DNA from 2 places in the Agromyces cucurbitae genome. Region 2 is predicted to be linked to the other one. Evidence: predicted binding sites of a transcription regulator. Region 2 holds the regulator's gene; the other holds the start of a gene.
The links. The regulator HrcA, encoded in region 2, represses chaperone genes, less so after heat shock. The targets are predictions, from matches to a motif close to TTNGCACTCGNNNNNNNCGAGTGCNAA.

Region 1 (11,466 bases), on a different contig from region 2:
GCCTTCTCGTCGCCGTACGCCGACGGCCCGATGAGCGAGAAGCGCCTCGCCGCGACGATGCACTCGCTCATGACCGAGGTGCTCGGTTACGAGCGCTACGTCACCTACGGCGAAGACGTCACGGCGAATGTGAGCGACCTCATCGCCGCGAGCCACCCCGAGCAGGTCGCCGCGATCGTCGCGACGCATGCGCACTTCCCGACCGGCGACGAGCGCGCCGCGCTGACCGATCCGGCCGAGCGCGCGTTCTTCGAGGCCCTCGCCGAGCGCCACGAGACCGACGGCGCCTACGGGCACGTGCAGGCGACCCGCCCCGACACGCTCGCGGTCGCCCTCGACGACTCCCCCGCCGGACTCGTCGCCTGGATCGCCGAGAAGCTCGTCGAATGGAGCGACACCCCGCCCGGCGACCCGAGCGCCGTCGAGCGCCGCATCTCGCGCGACCGCATCCTCACCGAGGCGATGATCTACTGGGTCACGCAGACGATCGGCTCGTCGTTCCGTCCGTACTACGAGGGCGCCGACCAGCCCGACCCGATCCCGCCGACCGCAGTGCCGGCCGCCGTCTTCATCCAGCGGCACGAGGCCGACTACCCCGAGTCGCTCGCGCGACGGCACTACCTCGACCTGCGGGTCTTCGACCGGCTGCCCGAGGGCGGGCACTTCACGGTCGCCGAGGTGCCCGAGGCGATGGCGGCGCGGGTACGCGAGTTCGTGGGGTCGCTCGGCTGACCGCCCTCGCGGCACCCGTCACCCGCGAGCACCGGACCCGTAGATGAACTCCTCGGCGTGCTCGACGGCCTTCCTGAACGAGTCGTTGCGCAGCGCCACAGCGCGATCGTCGGGCGGCGGGCCCGACGGCAGCGCCTCCATGTACCCGGCGAGGCCCTGCGGCCGAAGCACCCAGATGCCGCCGTTCGGCGGGAGATAGAAGACGGCGAACGATCGAGCTGCCGGGTCGTCCTCCCAGACGGGCACCACGGCGACGGCGGCGCCGGTGTCGACGTTGACCCACTGTGCGCGTGGACGGGGCTGATTCTCGTCGTACACGCTGGGATCGAGGAACGGGGCGGTTCCCTCGCCCCAGCGCTCTTCGAATCGCTCGTGGAAGATCGGAAAGACGGCGTAGTCGTAGCGGCGCCACGCCGTGCCTGTCGGTGCCATGGCTCTCCTCCCGGTCAGCCGAGCCCGTTCGCCCGATGCGTGCGGACGCTCAGGGCGCGCCAGCCCTGCGGGATCTTCTGCTTCGCCGCGGCCGTGGCCTCCTCGACGTCGCGGCCTTCGCCTTCGATCACCGCGGCGCCGCCGGTGAGCGGATCCGAAGCGATCATCGTCACCCTCCAGGGTCGCGGTCGAGCGAACCCGCCGCTCGGCCGCCTCCGAGAACGCACCGGCCTCGTGGTGACTGCCTGAGTCATTTCTCTCCTCCAGTGACTGCGCGGTGGGCGCGGCGGCGGCGAGGGCGTGCCCTCGCCGCCGCTGCCGCTGCCGCTACTTCGCCGTGACCTGCTTCTCGGCGCTGCCCGCCGAGGTGATCTCGATCTTGCGGGGCTTCGCCTGCTCGCTGACCGGGATGATGACGCTCAGCACCCCGTTGTCGTAGTGCGCGCTGATGCCGGCCGTGTCGAGGCCGTCACCGAGCGTGATCCGACGCAGGAACGAGCCGCTGGGTCGCTCGCGGACGAGCCACTTCGCGTCTCCCTCCGAGCGAAGGGTGCGTTCGGCGCGGAGCGTCAGCAGTTGCCCGTCGACATCGACATCCACCGAGCCGGGATCGATGCCGGGAAGATCCGCCGCGAGGACGTAGTGGTCGCCATCGCGGTACAGATCGATCGGCATGACGCGCGGCCCCTGGCTCGCATCGAGCATGGACTCCGCGAGTCGGTCGATCTCGCGGAACGGATCCCAGAACATGGCCATGGTCTCGTCTCCTTCCGGTTCACCATTGACCCATGAGGATGAGCGATGCTCGCCCATCGCGACATCTAGATTAGCACTCTGCATAGGCGAGTGCTAACTCTCCGGCACCGTCTGTTCACCGTCGCCGAGGTGCCCGATTCGATGGCGGCGCGAACGCGGGTGCGTGGGTTCGTGGCGTCGGTCGGGAGAGGCCCGCGGCGCCTGCCGTCTCCTGCCGTCTCCTGCGCTAGGCTCGCTCGCAGTGACACGGGGTGCCGCCCCGCCCGCGCCGAGGGCGCGAGCACGAGCGGCTGAGATCACACCCGTCGAACCTGATCTAGTTCGGACTAGCGAAGGGATGTCGCCGATGAGCGCACGCCTGAACGACCCTGCCCACCACGACGCGGACGTCTCGGAGGAGGTGGCGATCGCCGCGGCGGCGCTGCTCGACCGGCTTCGCGAGACCGCCCCGCTCACGCACTGCATCACGAACAGCGTGGTGACGAACTTCACCGCGAACGCCCTGCTCGCACTCGGCGCTTCGCCCGCGATGGTCGACATCACCGGTGAGGCCGGCATGTTCGCCGGAATCGCGGGCGGCCTGCTCGTGAACCTCGGCACGCCCACGCCCGAGCAGCGCGACGCCGCCCGCGAGGCGGTCGCCGGCGCCCGCGACGCGGGCACGCCGTGGGTGCTCGACCCGGTCGCGATCGGCGGCCTGCCGGTGCGCACCGCACTCGCGCACGAGCTCGTCGACGTCGGGCCGACCGCGATCCACGGCAACGCGAGCGAGATCCTCGCCCTCGCGGGCGACGGCGCGGGTGGTCGAGGCGTCGACGCCGCCGACACCACGGATGCCGCGGCCGACGCGGCCGGGCGGCTCGCCGAGCGGTGCGGCTCGGTCGTCGCGGTCTCGGGCCCGGTCGACCTCATCACCGACGGCCGGCGCACCGCACGACTCGCGAACGGCGACGCACTGCTGACGCGCATCACGGGCGGCGGCTGCGCGCTCGGCGCGGTGATCGCGGCGTTCCTCGCCGTCGGTGACGACGCGTTCGACGCCGTCGTCGCGGCGAACCTCGTCTACACGGTCGCGGCCGAGCTCGCGGCCGAGGGGGCCGCGGGGCCGGGGTCGTTCGGACCGCGGTTCCTCGACGCGCTCGCCGTGGTCGATGCCTCCGACCTGCGGGCCCGCGCGCGGGTCGTGGTCGAGGGCGGGTTCACCACGGCCGACGGCGTGCGCGACGCGGATTCGCTCGCCGGGGTCGGCGCGTGAGCGCCCGCACGGCGCTCGACCTCTCGCTCTACCTCGTCACCGACCCGGCGCTCTGCGGTGCGCGCGGTGTGGTCGACGTCGTGGCCGAGGCCGTCGCCGGCGGCGTGCGGGTCGTGCAACTGCGCGACAAGCAGGCCGAGGCATCCGCGCTGCTCGACCAGCTCGAGGCGCTCGCCGACGCGATCGACGGTCGCGCCGCGCTGCTCGTCAACGACCGGCTCGACGTCGTGCTCGCCGCGCGGGCGAGCGGCCTGCCGGTCGACGGCGTGCACCTCGGGCAGGGCGATGCGACCGTCGTCGTCGCCCGTGAGCGGCTCGGTGCCGACGCGATCGTCGGGCTCACCGCGAACAGCGCCGCACACCTCGACGCCGTCGACCGGCTGCCGCGCGGCACCGTCGACTACCTCGGGGTCGGCGTCATCAGGCCGACCTCGACGAAGCCCGACCATCCGCCGGCCCTCGGCATCGACGGCTTCGCACGCGTCGCCGCGGCGACCGAGCTGCCGTGCGTCGCGATCGGCGGCATCGGCCTCGCCGACGTCGGCCCGCTGCGCGCGGCCGGTGCCGCGGGCGTCGCCGTCGTCTCGGCGCTGTGCGCCGCCGACGACCCGCGCACCGCGGCGCGCGAGTTCGTGCGCGGTTGGGAGTCGGAGCGATGACCGCGCGCGTGCTCAGCATCGCCGGCAGCGACCCGTCGGGCGGCGCCGGCATCCAGGCCGACCTCAAGTCGATCGCCGCCGTCGGCGGCTACGGCATGGCGGCGATCAGTGCCCTCACCGCGCAGAACACCCGGGGCGTGCGCGGCGTGCACGTGCCGCCCGCCGCCTTCCTCGCCGACCAGCTCGACGCGATCACCGACGACATCGCGGTCGACGCGGTCAAGCTCGGCATGCTCGCGAACGCCGACGTCATCCGCACGGTCATCGCCTGGCTCGAGCGCACCCGCCCGCCCGTCGTCGTGCTCGACCCGGTGATGGTCGCCACGAGCGGCGACCGGCTGCTCGACGCCGATGCCGAGCAGGCGATGCGCGAACTGCTGCCGCTCGCCGACCTCGTGACCCCGAACCTCGACGAGCTCGCGGTGCTCGCCCGGCGCGACGTCGCGGTCAGCTGGCCCGAGGCGATCGCCCAGGCCGAGGACGTCTCGGCCGAGTACGGCGTGCGCGTGCTCGCGAAGGGCGGGCACCTCGACGGCGACCTCGCCCCCGACGCGCTCGTCGATGCCGCGACGGCGACGATCGTCGAGTTCGGCGGCGAGCGCATCTCGACGAGCTCGACCCACGGCACCGGCTGCTCGCTGTCGTCGGCGATCGCGACGCTCGTCGCCGAGCTCGGTGACTGGCCGTCGGCGATCGCGGAGGCCCGACGCTGGCTGCGCGAGTCGCTGCGGCACGGCGAGGCGCTCGCGGTCGGCGGCGGACACGGACCGATCAGCCACTTCGCGGGCCTCTGGTCGCGCGGCGGCACCCGCACCGCGCCGACGTCTGCCGAGGTCGAGGCCGAGTGGTGGGCGAGCATCGCCGACGTGCGCCGAGCGATCGACGACCTGCCCTTCGTCCGCGGCCTCGCCGACGGCACGCTGCCGCCCGAGCCCTTCCGCACCTACCTCGCGCAGGACGCGCTCTACCTGCACGACTACGCGCGGACGCTCGCGATCGCGGCGTCGCTGGCCCCGGATGCCGCGGCCCAGGCCTTCTGGGCGACCTCGTCGCACGGTTCGATCGTCGGCGAGCTCGAGCTGCACGAGCACTGGCTCGGCGAGGGCGCCGCGACCGAGACGACGCGGCCGTGCGCGGCGACGACGGCGTACCTCGACCACCTGCTCGCGACCGCCGCGCGCGGAGACTACGCGGTGCTCATCGGCGCCCTGCTGCCGTGCTTCTGGCTCTACACCGATCTCGGGGCCCGGCTCGCTGCGGGAGAGTTCGGTGAAGCGGCGCGCTCGCCGCGGCATCCCTACGCCTCATGGCTCGCGACGTACGGCGACCCGGCGTTCGCTGAGGCGACCCGTGAGGCGGTCGCGATCGTCACCGACGCGGCGTCGCGCGCGACGCCCGAGGTGCGCGAGCGCATGCTGCGGGCGTTCCGGGTGTCGGCCGAGCACGAACTCGCCTTCTTCGCGGCACCGCTCGGGGCGGAGGTCGGCGCCCGGGCGGGCTGAGGGGTCACCCCGCGGCGGGCACCCCGACGATGCCGTTCGCCTCGCGGGCGACCCACTCGACGAGCGGCAGCATGCGCTCCATGAGCTCGGAGCCGAGCGGCGTGAGCGCGTACTCGACGCGCGGCGGCACCTCGGGATAGGAGGTGCGGGCCACGAGGCCATCGGACTCGAGCGTGCGCAGCGTGGACGCGAGCATCTTCTCGCTGATGCCCTCGACCTCGCGACGCAGCTCGCCCCAGCGGTGGGTGCCGTCGGTGAGGGCGAGCAGCACGAGCACGCCCCACTTGCTCATGATGTGATCGAGCACGACGCGAGTCGGGCAGCCTTCGGTGAAAACCTCTCCGGAGCTCTCCCGGATTTCTGCAAGACTTACCGTCATGTAGGTACCTTACCGAAAAGTGGGTACCGATTCGAGGGAAGGCAGGCGCGAGGCATCCGGTTGCAGTCGGTGACGCTTCACCGGAAGGAACCGAATCCCATGACCATCCTCGTCACCGCCGCCTCGGGCCAGCTCGGCCGCCTCGTCGTCGACGCGCTGCTCGCGCGCGGCGTCGCCCCCGCCGACGTCGTCGCGACCGCCCGCGACACCGCGAAGCTCGCCGACCTCGCCGACCGCGGCGTGCGCACCGCGCGCCTCGACTACGCCGAGCCCGCCTCGATCGCCGCAGCACTCGACGGCGTCGACACCGTGCTGCTCGTCTCGGGCTCGGAGTTCGGCGAGCGCGCCGCCCAGCACCAGAACGTCATCGACGCCGCGAAGGCCGCCGGTGTCGCGAAGCTCGTCTACACGAGCGCCCCGCAGGCCGCGACCGCCGACTTCGTGCTCGCGCCCGAGCACCGCGCCACCGAGGCCGCGATCGCCGCATCGGGCATTCCCGCGATCATCGCCCGCGACAACTGGTACACCGAGAACTACGCAGCGGATGTCTCGCGCGCGGCCGACTCGGGCGTCATCGCCGCATCCGTCGCTGACGGACGCGTCGCGAGCGCGACCCGGGCCGACCTCGCCGAGGGCCTCGCGGTGCTGCTCATCGACGACGACCACGTCGGCCGGGTGCTCGAGCTCGCCGGCTCCACGTCGTGGAGCTACGACGAGCTCGCCGCCGCAGCCTCCGAGGTGCTCGGCCGCGAGGTGCGGTACGAGCCGCTCACGACCGAGCAGCACGTCGCCGCGCTCGAGTCGGCCGGACTCGACGCGGGCACCGCCGCGTTCGTCGCCGGCATCGACGACGGAATCCGCCGTGGCGTGCTCGACGTGCCGAACGACACGCTCGCGGGCCTCATCGGCCGCCCGACGACGTCGCTCGCCGACGGGCTGCGCGCGGCGCTGGCCGCCTGACCGTCGCCTGGGGAGCGCCCGACGGACCCGGGCGCTCCTCGACCGGCGGGGTCACCGGGCGACGTCGTAGACGGCCTTGACGATGCCGTTCGAGTAGGCGGCGTGGTCGGTGAGCTCGAGCTTCGTCGTGCGGCCCGGGTCGTCGCCGAACAGGCGCTTGCCGCTGCCGAGCAGCACCGGGAACACGAGCAGGTGGTAGCGGTCGACGAGCCCGGCGGCCGCGAGCCCCCGCGCAAGCGTCGCGCTGCCGTGCACGATGATCGGGGCGCCCTCGCCCTCCTTGAGGCGGGCGACGTCGTCGAGCGAGCGCAGCAGGCTCGTATCGTGCCACTCGGGCACGAGGTCGGCCTCGTCGAGGGTCGTCGACACGACGTACTTCGGCATGGCGTTGTACTCGGCGAACTCCTCCTCCATCGACGGCCAGACGGGCGCGAACTCCTGGTAGCTGACCCGCCCGAGCAGCAATGCCCCCGCCTCGAGCTGCTCGGCGCCCTTGAGCTCGTAGGCCTCCTCGACGAAGGGCACCTCCTTGAAGGTCCAGCCGGCGCGCGGGTGGTCGCCGCCTCCGGGCGAGTCGACGACGCCGTCGAGGCTGATGAACGCGGTCACGATGATGGGGCGCATGGGTCGTTCCTTCCGAGTGGGTGAGCGGCGGAGCATCCGCCTTCATTCTGGACGTCGAACGGGCCGCACCGATATCGACAACGGCGGCGAAATGCCGCTCGCGCGCGAACGGGACGGGCCCGGCGCTCGCACGAGCGCGCGCAGGCCGGGCGGGCTGCCGCGGTCACAGGGCGTCACAGCGGGTGCGCGCCGAATACCCTCGAAGGATGACTCGACTTCGGCCCGTGCTCGCGGCCCTGCCCCTGCTCGTGCTCGTCCTCGCCGCGTGTTCGGCATCGCCGTCCGGCTCTGAGGGCGAGTCGGCCGAACCCACCGCCGCCGCGACCGCACCGGCGAGCGCCGACGCCGCGACCGTGCTCGCCGAGTGCACGGGCGTCGCCGTCATCGTCGACTCGGGCGACCTCGAGGCGGCCGAGCCTGTCGACGTGGCGGCGTGCGTCGACACCGACGAGCCGATCCTCGCGGCCGACGCGCTCGACGAGGCCGGCGTCACGACCGAGGGCACCGACGAATGGGGCGACCAGGTCGTCTGCCGGGTGAACGGCGAACCCGCCGAGGAGACGCTCATCACGGCCGCCGACGGCACCGAGTACCACGAGACCTGCGCGTCGATGCCCGCCGCGTTCGCGTACTGGTCGCTGTGGCAGCGCGCCGCGGGCGGCGAATGGGCGTACGCGCAGGAGGGACTGCCGACCCTCGAGCTGCAGCCGGGCGACGCCGTCGAACTGCTCTTCACGCTCAACGACGCCCCGGCCTCGCCCGCCGAGTAGGCCCGTCGGTCGAGTAGCGCCCGACGAAGGAGGGCGCGTATCGAGACCACCGATGCTTGACCGCACTCCCCCGACCTGATGTCCTGACCCCGATGTTCCGGTTCCGACCAGCTCCGCTCCGCCTCGCGATCGTGCTCGCGGCGGTGTTCGTCGCGACCCGGGTCGTGTACCGCGTGCTGTTCGCGGGCGCGGGCGGTTCGGGCGTCGTGCTCGTCGACCTGCCGGTCGTGCGGCTCGCTCCTCCGTTCGAGCACGTCGCGATGTTCGGGCCGATCACGACGGGCGGGCTGTGGGCCGCGGTCGAGAGCGCGCTGCCGATCGCGCTCGTGATCCTCGCGTTCGGGATCGTGAACGCGTGCATCGACATGTCCCGGGTGTTCGCGCGCGCCGCCCGCGGCGGGCCCCTCGCCGGATCGGCCCGCGCGCTCGTGATCGCGTGGTCGACGTTCCCGGCACTCGCCGACGCCGTGCGACGGGTGCGGCTCGCCCGGCGCCTCCGCGGCGAGCGGGGTGCCGGTGCGCTCATCGTGCCGATCCTCGAGCACACGATCGAACGCTCGATCGCGATCGCCGCCGCGATGGAGGTGCGCGGCTTCGCCGCCGCGCACCGCGTCGAGGGCGACTGCGCCAGGCCGGTCGAGGTGCGCGATGCCGTGCTGGCCCACGGCGACGACGCCGGGCGGGATGCCGCGGCGCGGCGCGACCCGGATGCGAGCTGGTCGCTCGCCGTGCCCGGACTGCGTCTCGAACCCGGCACGCTCACCGTGCTCGCCGGACCGACCGGCTCGGGCAAGTCGACGCTGCTCGACACACTGAGCGGCGTGCACACCCACGTCGACGGCGGGTCGGCCACCGGCTCGATCACGGTCGGCGGCGTCGACCGGCTCACCGTTCCGGCCCGCGACACCGCCGGCTTCGTGGGGGTCGTCGCACAGGACCCGAGGCTCGGGTTCACGAGCGAGACCGTCGACGACGAGATCGGGTTCGCCCTGACCGTGCGCGGCGTCGCGCCGGTCATCGTCGCGGCCCGGGTTGCCGAGGTGCTGACGCGCATCGGCGCCGAGCACCTCGCCCGACGCGAGCTGCGCACGCTGTCGGCGGGCGAGGCCGCACTCGTCGCGATCGGCGCGGCGATCGTCGAGCAGCCCGTGCTGCTACTCGTCGACGAGCCGCTCGCCGACCTCGACCCCGACGCCCGGGCGCGCATCACCGCGCTCCTCGGGCGCATCGCGCACGAGGCGGGAGTCTGCGTGCTCGTCGCCGAGCACCGGGCCGAGGAGTTCGCGGCCGTGGCCGATGGGTGGCTCGAGATCTCTGGCGGGGTGCTGGTCGAGCGGCCCGACGAGCCACATCGGTGGTCGAGGAGCGACGAAGGAGCGTCTCGAGACCCGGCAGCGGGCTCTCGGGGGCAGCTCGCGGGGTCTCGAGACGCGTCGACTCCGTCGGAGCTCCTCGACCTGCGGTCGGGCGGCGGGCTGCGCGTCGACGGCGTGGCGGTGCGGCACGGGGAGCGCGTCGCGGTCGACGACGTCGCCTTCAGCGCGGAGCCCGGCGAGATCGTCGCGATCGGCGGACCGAACGGCGCCGGCAAGTCGAGCCTGCTCACGGCGATCGCGCTCGGCTCCCAGCCGGGCACGGTGCGCACCGGTGACGTGGATGCCTCGGCTCGCCGCCGACGCCGGGCGACGCCGCCCGGGGTCGTGCTCGTGCCCGATCGCTCCGACGACCTGCTCTTCACCGACACGGTCGCGGCCGAGTGCCGGCGCGCCGACCGCACGGGGCACCGCCCGCGCGGCACGACGTGGGCGCTCTTCGCCGAGCTGCTCGGGAGGACTTCGGCCGATCGGGAGGACGGAATCCGCGAAAGCCTCCTCCTGATCGACCGAACTCCTCCCGTCGCCGAGCGAGACGAGACCGCGAGTCCCGATACGCGTCCGACTCCGTCGGGCGCTCCTCAACCGACGATCGATGAGCTCGCGGAGCGGCATCCGCGCGATCTCTCAGCGGGCCAGCGGCGGCTGCTCGTGATCGCCGTGCAGGCTGCGGGCGAGGCATCCGTGCTGCTCGTCGACGAACCGACCCGCGGACTCGACCCGCACGCCCAGGCCGCGCTCGCGCGAGCCCTGCGCTTCATCGCCGATCGGGGGCGCACCGTCGTCGTCGCGACGCACGACCGCGGCTTCGCCGCGCGCATCGCCGACCGCGAGCTCACGATGATCGACGGGCGGTTCGCACCGTCCGCGCCCGCCCCCGCCCCCGCTCTCGCCTCGGCACCGGCGGGAGGTGCGGCATGAGTACGCTCGCTGCTCCCCCGGCCGCACGGCGCCGACGCCTGCCCTCGTGGTCGACGGTGCTGCTCGTCGGCGGCAGCCTCGTCGCGGCGGCCGCCTTCGCCTGGCCGCTCATCGCGCCGGCCCTGCCGAGCGATGCGCAGGCCGCGGCGCCGTGGGCGGCGCTCGCGCTCGCCCCGCTCGTCGCGATCGTCGCGGTGCTCGCGGTCGACGGCGGATTCCGCTCGGCCAAGACCCTCGCCCTGCTCGGCACGCTCACCGCGGTGGCCGCGGCCGTGCGCGTCGTGGGCACCGGCGTCGGCGGCGTCGAGGCGGTGTTCGTGCTGCTGATCCTCGCCGGGCGGGCGTTCGGCGCGCGATTCGGATTCCTGCTCGGCGTGCTCGCGATCGCGCTGTCGTCGACGATGACGGGCGGGTTCGGACCGTGGACGCCGTTCCAGATGTTCGCCTGCGCGTGGGTCGGCGCCGGTGCCGGGCTGCTGCCGCGGATGCGCGGGCGCCTCGCCGAGATCGTGCTGCTCGCGGTGTACGGCGTGCTCGCGTCGTACGCGTTCGGGCTCATCATGAACCTGTGGTTCTGGCCGTTCGCGGTCGGCGGCGGCACGGGCATCTCATACGAGTCGGGGGCGCCGCTCGCGCAGAACCTCGCGTCGTTCTGGCTGTACTCGCTCACGACGTCGACGCTCACGTGGGACACGCTGCGCGCCGTCACGACGGTCGTCGGGCTCGCGGTGTTCGGCCCGGCGGCGCTCGCGGCGCTGCGGCGGGTGCGGCTGGGGAGCTCCGTCGGTTGAGGCGCGCGCGACGAAGGAGCACGCGTCTCGAATCCGGGTGAGCCGGTCTCGAGAGCGGCTCACCCGGGTTTCGAGACGCGTCGCCGCTCCGCGTCGGCGCTCCTCAACCAGCGGGGAGGCTCAGACGGAGAAGTACTTGGCCTCGGGGTGGTGGAAGACGAACGCGTCGGTCGACTGCTCGGGGTGCAGCTGCAGCTCCTCGCTGAGCACGACGCCCATGCGCTCGGGGCGCAGCAGCTCCACGACCTTGCGGCGGTCCTCCATGTCGGGGCACGCCGGGTAGCCGAGCGAGAACCGCGCGCCGCGGTACTC
Region 2 (11,466 bases):
GTCGCTCGTGAGCCTCGCGAAGTGGATGTCGTCGATGCGGTCGAGGATGCGCGTGACGAGCCGCAGCCCCGACGCCCCACCGGGCAGGTCGATCTGCGTCACGTCGCCCGTGACGACCATCTTCGAGCCGAAGCCGAGGCGGGTGAGGAACATCTTCATCTGCTCGGGCGTCGTGTTCTGCGCCTCGTCGAGCACGACGAACGAGTCGTTGAGCGTGCGCCCGCGCATGTACGCGAGCGGGGCGACCTCGACCGTGCCCGAGGCGAGCAGCTTCGGCACGAGCTCGGGATCCATCATCTCGTTGAGCGCGTCGTAGAGCGGCCGCAGGTACGGGTCGATCTTGTCGGTCAGCGTGCCGGGCAGGAATCCGAGCCGCTCGCCCGCCTCGACGGCCGGGCGGGTGAGGATGATGCGGCTCACCTCCTTGCGCTGGAGCGCCTGCACGGCCTTCGCCATGGCGAGGTAGGTCTTGCCGGTGCCGGCGGGGCCGATGCCGAAGACGATCGTGTTCTCGTCGATGGCGTCGACGTAGGCCCGCTGGCCCTCGGTCTTCGGTCGGATGGCCTTGCCGCGGCTGGAGACGATGACCTGTCCCAGCAGTTCCGAGGGCTTCGCGTCGGGATCGGCGTCGAGCATGCGGGCCGAGCTCCTCACTTCGGTCGGGGTGGGATCCTGGTCGTTGCGCACGAGCTCCAGGAGTTCTTCGATGAGCCGGCGCACCTTGCGCCGTGCGTCGGCGTCGCCGCGGATGGCGATCTCGTTGCCGCGAACGTGCACCTCGACGCCCGGGTACTCGCGCTGGATCGACGTGAGCAGGCGGTCCTGGGGCCCGAGCAGGCGGACCATCTGCACACCGTCGATGCGGAGGCGCTCCTCGTCGGCGCCGGTCGCGGGGCGCTCGGTGCCCGGCGACGTCGTCGATTCGGCCCGTTCGGCCGGTTCACGCTCCGGCAAGCGCGCCCTCCTCGAGCCGGCCGGCGAGGACGTGCGCGTGCACGTGGAACACGGTCTGGCCGGCCGAGGCACCGGTGTTGAAGACGAGGCGGAACTCGCCGTCGGCGAGGTCGCCCGCGACGTCGCGTGCGACGGCGACGAGCTCGGCGAGCAGGACGGGGTCGCCCGCGGCCAGCTCGACGACGTCGCGGTAGTCGCCCGTCTTCGTCGTGACGACGACGTGCACGGGCGCCTGCGGCGCGATGTCGTGGAACGCGATCACCCGCTCGGTCTCGGCGACGATGCGGGCGGGGATCTCACGCGCGACGATGCGTTCGAAGACGGTCGGTTCAGCGCGCGAGTCGGTCATTCCACCATCGTACCGACGGATCGCTCACCAGCGGCCGAGCGCGACGCTGAGCACCGCGATCGCGGCGGGTCCCGCCGTCGAGGTGCGCAGCACCGATGCGCCCAGCCGCACGGGCTCGGCGCCCGCCTCGACGAGCCGCTCGAGCTCGGCCGGTGCGATGCCGCCCTCTGGGCCGACGACGAGGGCGACGTCGCGGCCGTCGGGCTCGAGCTCGGTGAGCGCGACGCCGGCGGTCGGTTCGAGCACGAGCACGCGGCATCCGGCGAGGCGCCCGGCGAGTCCCGCGGTCGTCGTGATCTCGCTCACCTCGGGCATCCACGCACGGATCGACTGTTTCACGGCCTCGCGCACGATCGTCGCCCACCGGCGGCGACCCTTCTCGGCCTTCGGTCCGTCCCACCGCGAGACCGAGCGGGCTGCGGCCCAGGGGATCACGGCGTCGACGCCGAGCTCGGTCGCCGCCTGCACCGCCATCTCGTCGCGGTCGCCCTTCGCGAGCGCCTGCACGAGCGTGATCGCGGGCGCCGGGCGCTCCTCGACGACGACCTCCTCGGCCACGAGCACGAGCTCGCGCGACTCGGTCGCGACGACCGTGCCGCGCACGATCACGCCGCGACCGTCGCCGATCGCGACGCGCTCGCCCGTGCGGATGCGGGCGACCGTCACGGCGTGCCGCGCCTCGTCGCCGGTCAGCCGCACCTCTGCGCCCGGCGCGAGCGCGCCGAGGTCGAGCGACTCGTCGAGGTACAGGCTGCTCATGGCCGCCCGCTCAGCCCAGGAACCGGTCGCGCAGGCGGGCGAAGAGCCCCTGCTGGAAGTGGCTGAGCTCGGGCTTCGGCGACTTCTTCGACGCCGCGAACTGCGAGATCAGGTCGCGCTCCTTCGACGACAGCTTCGTCGGGGTCACCACCTGCACGCCGATCTTGAGGTCGCCGCGCCCGTTGCCGCGGAGCTTCGTGACCCCGCGGTCCTTCACGGTGAGGATCTCGCCGCTCTGCGTGCCCGCCTTCACCTCGAGCTCGACGTCGCCGTCGAGACCGGGGATGGTCGCCGTCGTGCCGAGGATCGCGTCGGCCATCGCGACCTCGAGCGTGGCGAGCAGGTCGTCGCCGTTGCGGCTGAAGACGTCGTGGTTCTTGACCTTGATCTCGAGGTACAGGTCGCCGTTGGGGCCGCCCGCGGGCCCCGCCTCGCCCGATCCGGGCATCTGCAGGCGAACGCCCGTGTCGACGCCGGCGGGGATGTCGACCGGCACGGTGCGACGGGCGCGCACGCGGCCCTGCCCCTGGCACGTCGCGCACGGCGTCGCGATGATCGTGCCGTAGCCGCGGCAGGTGCCGCACGGGCTCGACGTCATGACGTTGCCGAGCAGCGAGCGCACCTGGCGCTGGATCTGGCCCGAGCCGTGGCAGATGTCGCACGTCACGGGCGAGGTGCCCGGCTGGCAGCACGAGCCCTGGCAGGTCTCGCAGCGCACGGCGGTGTCGACCTCGATGTCGCGGTGGGTGCCGAAGATCACCTCGTCGAGTCCGACCTCGACCCGGATCAGGGCGTCCTGCCCGCGCTCGCGGCGCGACCGCGGTCCGCGGCTCTGCTGGCTCGCACCGAAGAACGTCTCGAAGATGTCGCCGAATCCGCCGAAGCCCTGGCCGTTGAAGCCGCCCTGGCCGCCGCCGAGGTCGTACTGCTGCCGTTGCTTCGGGTCGGAGAGCACGTCGTACGCGTGCGTCACCTCTTTGAAGCGCTCGGATGCCTCGGCGCCGGGATTCACGTCGGGGTGGAGTTCTCGCGCGAGACGGCGGTAGGCCTTCTTGATCTCGTCGGGGGTGGCGTCGCGGGAGACGCCGAGGACCTCGTAATGGTCGGCCACGGAGGGCTTGTCCTTTCGATTGCGCCGCCGGAACAGGCGGCGGCGGGTCAGTTCTCGCCGAGCGTGCGGGAGAGGTATCTGGCGACGGCGCGGACGGCCGCCATGCTGTTGGAGTAGTCCATGCGGGTCGGCCCGACGACGCCGAGGCGCGAGATGTCGCGACCCGGGATCTCGAACGCGCTCGAGACGATGGACGTCTCGCCGAGCCCGAACGAGGCGTTCTCGCGGCCGATGCGCACGGCGACGGCGTGCTCGTCGGTCGCCATCTCGCCGAAGAGCCTGAGCAGCACGACCTGCTCCTCGATCGCCTCGATGACGCCGAGGATCGACCCGGCGAAGTCCTGTTCGGTGCGCACGAGGTTCGCGGCGCCCGCGACGACGAGCCGGTCGCTGCGCTGCTGTCGCGCCTGGTCGGCGAGCGTCGCGGCGAGGGTGTGCAGCACGGCAGCATGACGGCGGTCGACGGCGTCGATCTCGCCCGACAGCAGCTCGGTGGCATCCGTCATCGTCGTGCCGGCGACGAGCTCGTTCAACCGGTGCCGGAGCGAGGCGAGCGTCTCGTCGTCGACGGGCTCCGCGAGCTCGGCGAGCCGCTGCTCGACCTGGCCCGAATCGGCGATGAGGATGCAGAGCACGCGCGTCGGCGCGAGCGCGACGAGCTCGACGTGGCGCACGCGGGCGCTCGCGAAGCTGGGGTACTGCACGACGGCGAGCTGCTTCGTGAGCTGCGAGATGAGGCGCACGGTGCGGGCGAGCAACTCGTCGAGGTCGCTCGACTCGCCGAGGAACGTCTCGATGGCCTGTCGCTGCGCCGCGGTCAGCGGTCGCACCTCGGTCAGCTGGTCGACGAAGACGCGGTACCCCTTGTCGGTCGGGATGCGACCCGACGAGGTGTGCGGGGCCGCGATCAGCTCCTCCTCTTCGAGGAGGGCCATGTCGTTGCGGATCGTCGCCGCCGAGACGCCGAACGCGTGCCGCTCGACGATCGTCTTGGAGCCGACGGGTTCACGCGAGGCGACGTAGTCCTGCACGATCGCGCGGAGCACGGCGAGACTGCGTTCGGAGACCATGACCCTCGCTTTCGTCGGCACCGCCGCCCGACGAGTGTTGGCACTCGACCGGCCCGACTGCCAATCATATCGCGACATCCGGTGAGACGTCTGGACCCGGCGTCGTTGCCGCGTGCCGGGCCGGGCGCTACCGTATGGATGTCCCGCGCGCCGCCCATCCTCCGGCGCGCCCGGACTCCCCCTCGAAACCCCGCCCGAAAGGCCTGCCCATGAGCGACTCCACCCCGCCCTCCGCCGCCGCGCCGCAGCCCGCGGCTCCGCTGTCCCACGAGCAGGACGTGCTCTGGGGCTCGCTCGCCCAGCTCGGCGGCATCCTCGGACCGCTGCCCTCGCTCATCATCTGGCTCGTGTTCAAGGACCGCGGTCCGTTCACGAACGTCGAGGCGAAGGAGGGCCTCAACTTCCAGATCACCGCCGTGCTCGCGTACATCGCGATCGTCATCGTGAACTCGGTGCTGCTGCTCGTGACCTTCGGCTTCTGGAGCTACGTCGCATGGCTCCTGCCGACCGCGCTCTGGGTGACGGTGATCGTGTTCTCGATCCTCGCCTACCTCACGGCGAAGGACGGCGTGCACTACCGCTACCCCTTCGCGATCCGGCTCATCAAGTAGCCGGTTCGCCGACGTATTGCCGAGCGCGCCGCGGGAACCCTTCCGCGGCGCGCTCGTCTGTGCCAGCATGACACCGACCCTGCGCCGCCGTCCGGCGGCCCGATCAAGGAGAGAACATGTCCGAGGGCACCCCGCCTCCCCCGCCCGCGAATCCCTATGAGCAGAACAAGCCGCTGAGCCCCTCCGACGAGAAGCTGTGGGCGACGCTGATCCACATCGGCGGCATCTTCTTCAGCTTCGTGCCCGCGCTCATCGGCTACCTGATCCTCAAGGACAAGGGGCCGTTCATCCGCGAGCACACCGCGACGGCGCTGAACTTCCAGATCACCATGGCGATCGCCTACGTGGTCGGCAGCATCCTGACGTTCGTGATCATCGGCATCTTCATCCTCATCGCCGTCTGGGTCGTGACGATCATCTTCAGCATCATCGCCGCGGTGAAGGCCAACCAGGGCCAGCCGTACACCTACCCGCTGTCGATCAAGTTCGTCAGCTGAGTCGTCGCACGACCGCGTCGGCCAGGAGCCGCCCTCTCCGCGTGAGCGTCAGCACGCCGGAGAGGGCGGCTTTCGCGTCGACGAGGCCGTCGGCGATGAGCCCCGCGACGGCGTGCCGCCCGCCCGCGTGCAGCGAGGCGATCTCGAGGCCCTCGCGGATCCGGGTCGCGAGGAGCACCCGCTCGGTCTCCCGCGTCGGCCCGTCGAGCACCTCGCGCCCGACGGCGGGCGAGACGCCCGAGGCCAGTCGGTCGGCGTACGCCGACGGATGCTTGGCGTTCCACCAGCGCACGCCACCCACGTGGCTGTGCGCCCCCGGCCCGATGCCCCACCAGTCGTCGCCGCGCCAGTAGCCGAGATTGTGCCGCGAGCGGTGCTCGTCGCCGCGAGCCCAGTTGCTGACCTCGTACCACTCGTACCCGGCGGCGGCGAGCCGTTCGTCGGCGAGCTCGTACATGTCGGCCTCGAGGTCGTCGCTCGGCTCGGCGAGCTCGCCGCGGCGGATCTGCCGCGCGAGCTTCGTGCCGTCCTCGACGATGAGCGCGTAGGCGCTCAGGTGGTCGGGCTGCTGCGCGATCGCGTGCTCGAGACTCCGCCGCCAGTCGTCGAGCGACTCCCCCGGCGTGCCGTAGATGAGGTCGAGGCTGACGTCGAGCCCGGCCTCCCGGGCCCAGGCGACGACCTGCGGCACCCGCTCGGGGTCGTGCGTGCGCTCGAGCGCCGCGAGCACGTGCGGAACGGCCGACTGCATGCCGAAGGACACCCTGGTGAAGCCGCCGGCGGCGAGCTCGGCGAGCTCGCGGGGCCCGACCGAGTCGGGGTTCGCCTCGGTCGTGACCTCGGCCCCCTCGGCGAGGCCGAACTCGTCGCGGACGGCGCCGAGCATCGCGACGAGATCGCCGGCCGGCAGCAGGGTGGGCGTACCGCCGCCGAAGAACACGGTGTCGGCGCGCCGTGAGACGACGCCGGATGCCTCGAGCACGCGGCGCGACATCCGGATCTCGTCGATCGCCTGGCCCGCGTAGTCGGCCTGCCGGGCGCCCCGCAGTTCGTCGGAGGTGTACGTGTTGAAGTCGCAGTAGCCGCAGCGGACGCGGCAGAACGGCACGTGCACGTAGACGCCGAACGCGCGGTCGGCGGCACCCGCGGCCGCCTGCGGCGGAAGCATCCCGTCGGCCGGTGCGGGATCGCCGAGCGGCAGCGCCGAACCCACCTCTACGCGCCGCCCGCGGGGTGGAGCGCCCGCAGTTCGCGGCGCGTGAGCTCGCGGCGGCGCCGTCGGGTCGACGGCGACAGCACGGCGCGCGCGCCGCCCGCCGTCGCGAGGATCGACCGGATCGTGAGCCACACCGTGTCGTCGTCGCGGTGCTCGAGGATGAACGACTCCTCGCCCGTCTCGGCTCCGTGCCCCGTCGTGCCGTAGGCGAAGCCGATGCGGTTCGGCTCGTCGATCACGTAGACGACGAGGACGGGCGTCTTCGCGATGCCGAACCGGCGCTTGCGGACGAGCGTCGCGGTCATGCCCGCGGCGATGTACGGGGTGCCGTCGACGCCGAACCGGTCTTCGGTGCGGGGGGCCGGCTGCTCGGTGAGCGGCGCGCCGGTCGGGTCGAAGACGATGCCCGGGTACTGGGCGCCGGTGCCCGCGGAGACGTCGGCGACGGTGAAGCCCGCGCCGCGTTGGACGCCCCAGGTCATGAGCGCCTCGGCCGAACGGTCGAACCGCTCCTGGCCCGAACCGAGCCGTACCGCGTCCTCGGCCGGGCGGAGCCCGACCGGCGGGTAGCGGAGGAAGTCGGGGTCGAGGGTCGCGCCGATCGCGCCGTAGGTGACCGACTGGTCGGTGAACGTGCTTCTGCGAGTCATCCGTGTTTCGTCCTTCGCGCCCCGGGGGCCGGGCGCTACTTCTTGGCGTCCTTCTTCGTCTCGGTGTCACCGCTCAGCGCGGCGATGAAGGCCTCCTGCGGCACCTCGACGCGGCCCACCATCTTCATGCGCTTCTTGCCCTCCTTCTGCTTCTCGAGGAGCTTGCGCTTGCGGCTGATGTCACCGCCGTAGCACTTGGCCAGCACGTCCTTGCGCATCGCCCGGATCGACTCGCGGGCGATGATGCGGGCACCGATCGCGGCCTGGATCGGCACCTCGAACTGCTGCCGCGGGATGAGCTCGCGCAGGCGGCCCGTCATGAGCACGCCGTACGCATACGCCTTGTCGCGGTGCACGATCGCACTGAACGCGTCGACCTGCTCGCCCTGCAGCAGGATGTCGACCTTGACGAGGTCGGCCGCCTGGTCGCCCGAGGGCTCGTAGTCGAGCGATGCGTAGCCGGCCGTCTTCGACTTCAGCTGGTCGAAGAAGTCGAAGACGATCTCGCCGAGCGGCATGTCGTAGCGGATCTCCACCCGGTCTTCACCGAGGTACTCCATGCCGAGCAGCGTGCCGCGGCGCGACTGGCACAGCTCCATGATCGTGCCGACGTAGTCCTTCGGGGCGAGGATGGCGGCCTTCACCATGGGCTCGCGCACCTCGGCGATCTTCGCACCGGTCGGGAACTCGCTCGGGTTCGTGACCGTGACCGTCTTCTTGTCTTCGGTCGTGACCTCGTAGACGACGCTCGGCGCCGTCGTGATGATGTCGAGCCCGAACTCGCGACGCAGCCGTTCGTTGACGATCTCGAGGTGGAGCAGGCCCAGGAACCCGCAGCGGAAGCCGAAGCCGAGCGCGACCGAGGTCTCGGGCTCGTAGACGAGCGCCGCGTCGGAGAGCTTGAGCTTGTCGAGCGCCTCGCGCAGCTCGGGGTAGTCGCTCCCGTCGATCGGGTAGAGGCCCGAGAACACCATGGGCAGCGGCTCCGTGTAACCCGGCAGCGCCTCGGTCGCGGGCTTCACCGCGGTCGTGACGGTGTCGCCGACCTTCGACTGGCGCACGTCCTTCACGCCCGTGATGAGGTAGCCGACCTCGCCGACGCCGAGGCCCTTCGTGGGCTGCGGCTCGGGCGCGCTCACGCCGATCTCGAGGATCTCGTGCGTCGCCTTCGTCGACATCATCTGGATGCGCTCGCGCGGGTTCAGCTGGCCGTCGACCATTCGCACGTACGTGACGACGCCGCGGTAGCTGTCGTAGACCGAGTCGAAGATCATCGCCCGGGGCGCCGCGTCGGCGTTGCCGACCGGGGCGGGGATGCGCTCGACGACGCGATCGAGCAGCTCCTCGACGCCGACGCCCGTCTTGCCCGACACCTTGAGCACGTCGTCGGGCGAGCCGCCGATGAGGTCGGCGAGCTCGCGCGCGTACTTCTCGGGCTCGGCCGCCGGCAGGTCGATCTTGTTGAGCACGGGGATGATCTCGAGATCGTTCTCGAGCGCGAGGTAGAGGTTCGCGAGCGTCTGGGCCTCGATGCCCTGCGCCGCGTCGACCAGCAGGATCGCGCCCTCGCACGCCGCGAGCGATCGCGAGACCTCGTACGAGAAGTCGACGTGACCGGGCGTGTCGATCATGTTGAGCGCGTACGCGCGGCTCTGGCCCGAGGCATCCTCGACCTGCCACGGCATGCGCACGGCCTGGCTCTTGATCGTGATGCCGCGCTCGCGCTCGATGTCCATGCGGTCGAGGTACTGCGCGCGCATGTCGCGGTCGGCGACGATGCCCGTGATCTGCAGCATGCGGTCGGCAAGCGTCGACTTGCCGTGGTCGATGTGCGCGATGATGCAGAAGTTGCGGATCGCGGACGGGTCGGTGGCGGCGGGCACCGGCGGGTTCACAGCTCTCGGAGACATCCTGTCGATTCTCCCACGACTTCGGCTCAGACTTTCGACGGATGCCTCGGACGACCCGCCGCGGCTACGCTCGCAGCATGAGCACGACCGCGGGGATCGAGGCGCGCAGCACCGATTCGGCGCTGCGGCCCGTCTTCATCGCGCTCCGGCTCGGGCTGCACCTGCTCGTCGTCGGCCTCACGCTCTTCGTCGTGGTGCGGGCGCTCCTCTCCGACTCGGCCGACGAGGTGCCGATCACCGTGCTGGCCGTCGCCTTCCTCGCCTGCTACGGCGCGGGCGTCGCGACGGCGCACCGCCACCTGCCCACATGGGCCCGCGTCCTCTGGCTCGTGATGCTGCTCTCGCTCTGGGTCGCGATGTCGGCGCTCACGCCCGATGCGGCTTTCCTCGCCTTCCCGCTCTTCTTCCTCGAGCTGCACGTGCTCGCGGCGCCGATCGCGGTGCCGCTCGTCGTCGTCACCTTCGGCATCTCGGTCTGGGGCACGGCGAGCCATCTCGGCTACGAGGTCGGCTCGATCCTCGGCCCGCTCATCAGCGCCGGCGTCGCGATCGTCATCGGGCTCGGCTACCGCGCGATGGCCGAGGAGACCCGTGAGCGCCAGGCGCTCATCCTCGACCTCATCGCGACGCGGGAGGAGCTCGCCGCCGCCAGTCACGAAGCCGGCACGCTCGCCGAGCGCGAACGCCTCGCCCGCGAGATCCACGACACGCTGGCGCAGGGCCTCTCGAGCATCCAGATGCTGCTGCACGCCGCCGAACGCGACGTCGCCGACGAGGGCGTGCGGGACAAGCTCGTGCTCGCCCGCGAGACGGCCGCGGAGAACCTCGGCGAGGCGCGCCGGTTCATCCGCGAGCTCACGCCGCCCTCGCTCGACGAGCAGACCCTCCCCGCCGCCCTCCGCCGGCTCGTGGAGGCGGTCGACGACCAGGCCAGGCAGTCGGGCGCCGACACGCGCGTCGACTTCGCGACGAGCGGCGACCCGATCGTGCTGCCGATGGCCGTCGACGCGGCGCTGCTGCGCATCGCACAGGGCTCGCTCGCGAACGTCGTCAAGCACGCCGATGCCAGGGCGTGCTCGCTCACGCTGAGCTACCTCGGCGACGAGGTCGCGCTCGACGTCGTCGACGACGGCGTGGGCTTCGACGTCGATGCGGCGGCTCGACGCGCGGCGGGCGCGGGCACCGACGGCACGGCGCCCGGCGAGTACGGCCTCCGCTCGATCCGCCGACGCGCCGAAGAGCTCGGCGGTCGATTCGACATCGAGTCCGCGCCGGGCGAGGGCACCGCCCTGTCGATCCGCATCCCGGTGGTGCGCGCATGATCCGGCTCCTCCTCGCCGACGACCACCCCGTGGTGCGCGCGGGCATCCGCGCGATGCTCGAGCGCGAGGCCGACCTCGACGTCGTCGGCGAGGCCGCCACCGCCGAGGACGCCGTGCGCCTCGGCCGGCACGTCGACCTCGTGCTCATGGACCTGCAGTTCCCCGGTGCGATGCAGGGCGCCGAGGCGACCCGCCGGCTGCGCGCCGAGCCCGACGGTCCACGGGTGCTCGTGCTCACGAACTACGACACCGACGCCGACATCCTCGGCGCGATCGAGGCGGGCGCGAGCGGCTACCTGCTGAAGGACGCGCCGCCCGAGACGCTCATCGCGGCCGTGCGCGCCGCCGCCGAGGGCGACCGGGCTCTCGCGCCCGAGCTCGCAGCGAAGCTCGACGCCTCGCGCGCGACCGGCGAGCGGCTGACGGTGCGCGAGGCCGAGGTGCTCGCCCTCGTCGCCGAAGGACGCACGAACCGCGAGATCGGCAAGGCGCTCTTCCTCAGCGAGGCCACCGTGAAGTCCCACCTCGTGCACATCTTCACGAAGCTCGGCGTGGGCTCCCGCACGGCCGCGGTCGCCCGGGCGCGCGAGATCGGGGCGATCAGGGCGGGGTGAGCATGGTCGCCGCCCGCGTCGTGCTCGTGCACGGCATCCGCACCTCGGCCACGATGTGGCGGCGGCAGGTCGCCGCGCTCGCGTCGCGCGGCCTCGCCGCCGTCGCGATCGACCTGCCCGGCCACGGCACTCGCATGGGCGAGCCGTTCACGATCGACGCCGCGATGGAGGCCATCGACCGGGCGCTGAACCCCGACCCCGCTCCGGCCGGCACGGATGCCGCGCCGCCGCGACTCCTCGTCGGCCTGAGCCTCGGCGGCTACCTCGCGATCGAGTTCGCGGCGAGGCATCCCGATCGCCTCGACGGCCTCGTCGCGGCCGCCTGCGGAACGCTGCCCCACGGGCCCGGCCTCGCCGCGTACCGGGCGATCGCCGCGGGCATCGCCCGCCTGCCCGACCGCGG

Region 1: a site for HrcA is predicted at 1,991-2,017, ahead of AC3RJ6_RS08830 (Hsp20/alpha crystallin family protein). Genes of this name have one in related genera too.

The regions. Positions count from the first base shown of each region.
Region 1 covers NZ_JBYRES010000002.1:419,512-430,977, reverse strand. The annotation lists gene AC3RJ6_RS08845 (epoxide hydrolase family protein) at 1-732, shown strand, start outside; gene AC3RJ6_RS08840 (hypothetical protein) at 751-1,164, opposite strand; gene AC3RJ6_RS08835 (hypothetical protein) at 1,179-1,331, opposite strand; gene AC3RJ6_RS08830 (Hsp20/alpha crystallin family protein) at 1,492-1,920, opposite strand; TPP riboswitch at 2,158-2,275, shown strand; gene thiM (hydroxyethylthiazole kinase) at 2,267-3,175, shown strand; gene thiE (thiamine phosphate synthase) at 3,172-3,834, shown strand; gene AC3RJ6_RS08815 (bifunctional hydroxymethylpyrimidine kinase/phosphomethylpyrimidine kinase) at 3,831-5,336, shown strand; gene AC3RJ6_RS08810 (winged helix-turn-helix transcriptional regulator) at 5,341-5,715, opposite strand; gene AC3RJ6_RS08805 (SDR family oxidoreductase) at 5,815-6,675, shown strand; gene AC3RJ6_RS08800 (dihydrofolate reductase family protein) at 6,727-7,299, opposite strand; gene AC3RJ6_RS08795 (hypothetical protein) at 7,506-8,069, shown strand; gene AC3RJ6_RS08790 (ATP-binding cassette domain-containing protein) at 8,126-10,363, shown strand; gene AC3RJ6_RS08785 (ECF transporter S component) at 10,360-11,154, shown strand; gene metH (methionine synthase) at 11,275-11,466, opposite strand, start outside.
Region 2 covers NZ_JBYRES010000003.1:573,937-585,402, forward strand. The annotation lists gene AC3RJ6_RS13940 (PhoH family protein) at 1-846, opposite strand, end outside; gene AC3RJ6_RS13945 (HIT domain-containing protein) at 941-1,303, opposite strand; gene AC3RJ6_RS13950 (16S rRNA (uracil(1498)-N(3))-methyltransferase) at 1,328-2,062, opposite strand; gene dnaJ (molecular chaperone DnaJ) at 2,073-3,173, opposite strand; gene hrcA (heat-inducible transcriptional repressor HrcA) at 3,221-4,243, opposite strand; gene AC3RJ6_RS13965 (DUF4870 domain-containing protein) at 4,453-4,854, shown strand; gene AC3RJ6_RS13970 (DUF4870 domain-containing protein) at 4,971-5,351, shown strand; gene hemW (radical SAM family heme chaperone HemW) at 5,344-6,564, opposite strand; gene AC3RJ6_RS13980 (DUF1990 domain-containing protein) at 6,567-7,217, opposite strand; gene lepA (translation elongation factor 4) at 7,253-9,127, opposite strand; gene AC3RJ6_RS13990 (sensor histidine kinase) at 9,205-10,449, shown strand; gene AC3RJ6_RS13995 (response regulator) at 10,446-11,063, shown strand; gene AC3RJ6_RS14000 (alpha/beta fold hydrolase) at 11,066-11,466, shown strand, end outside.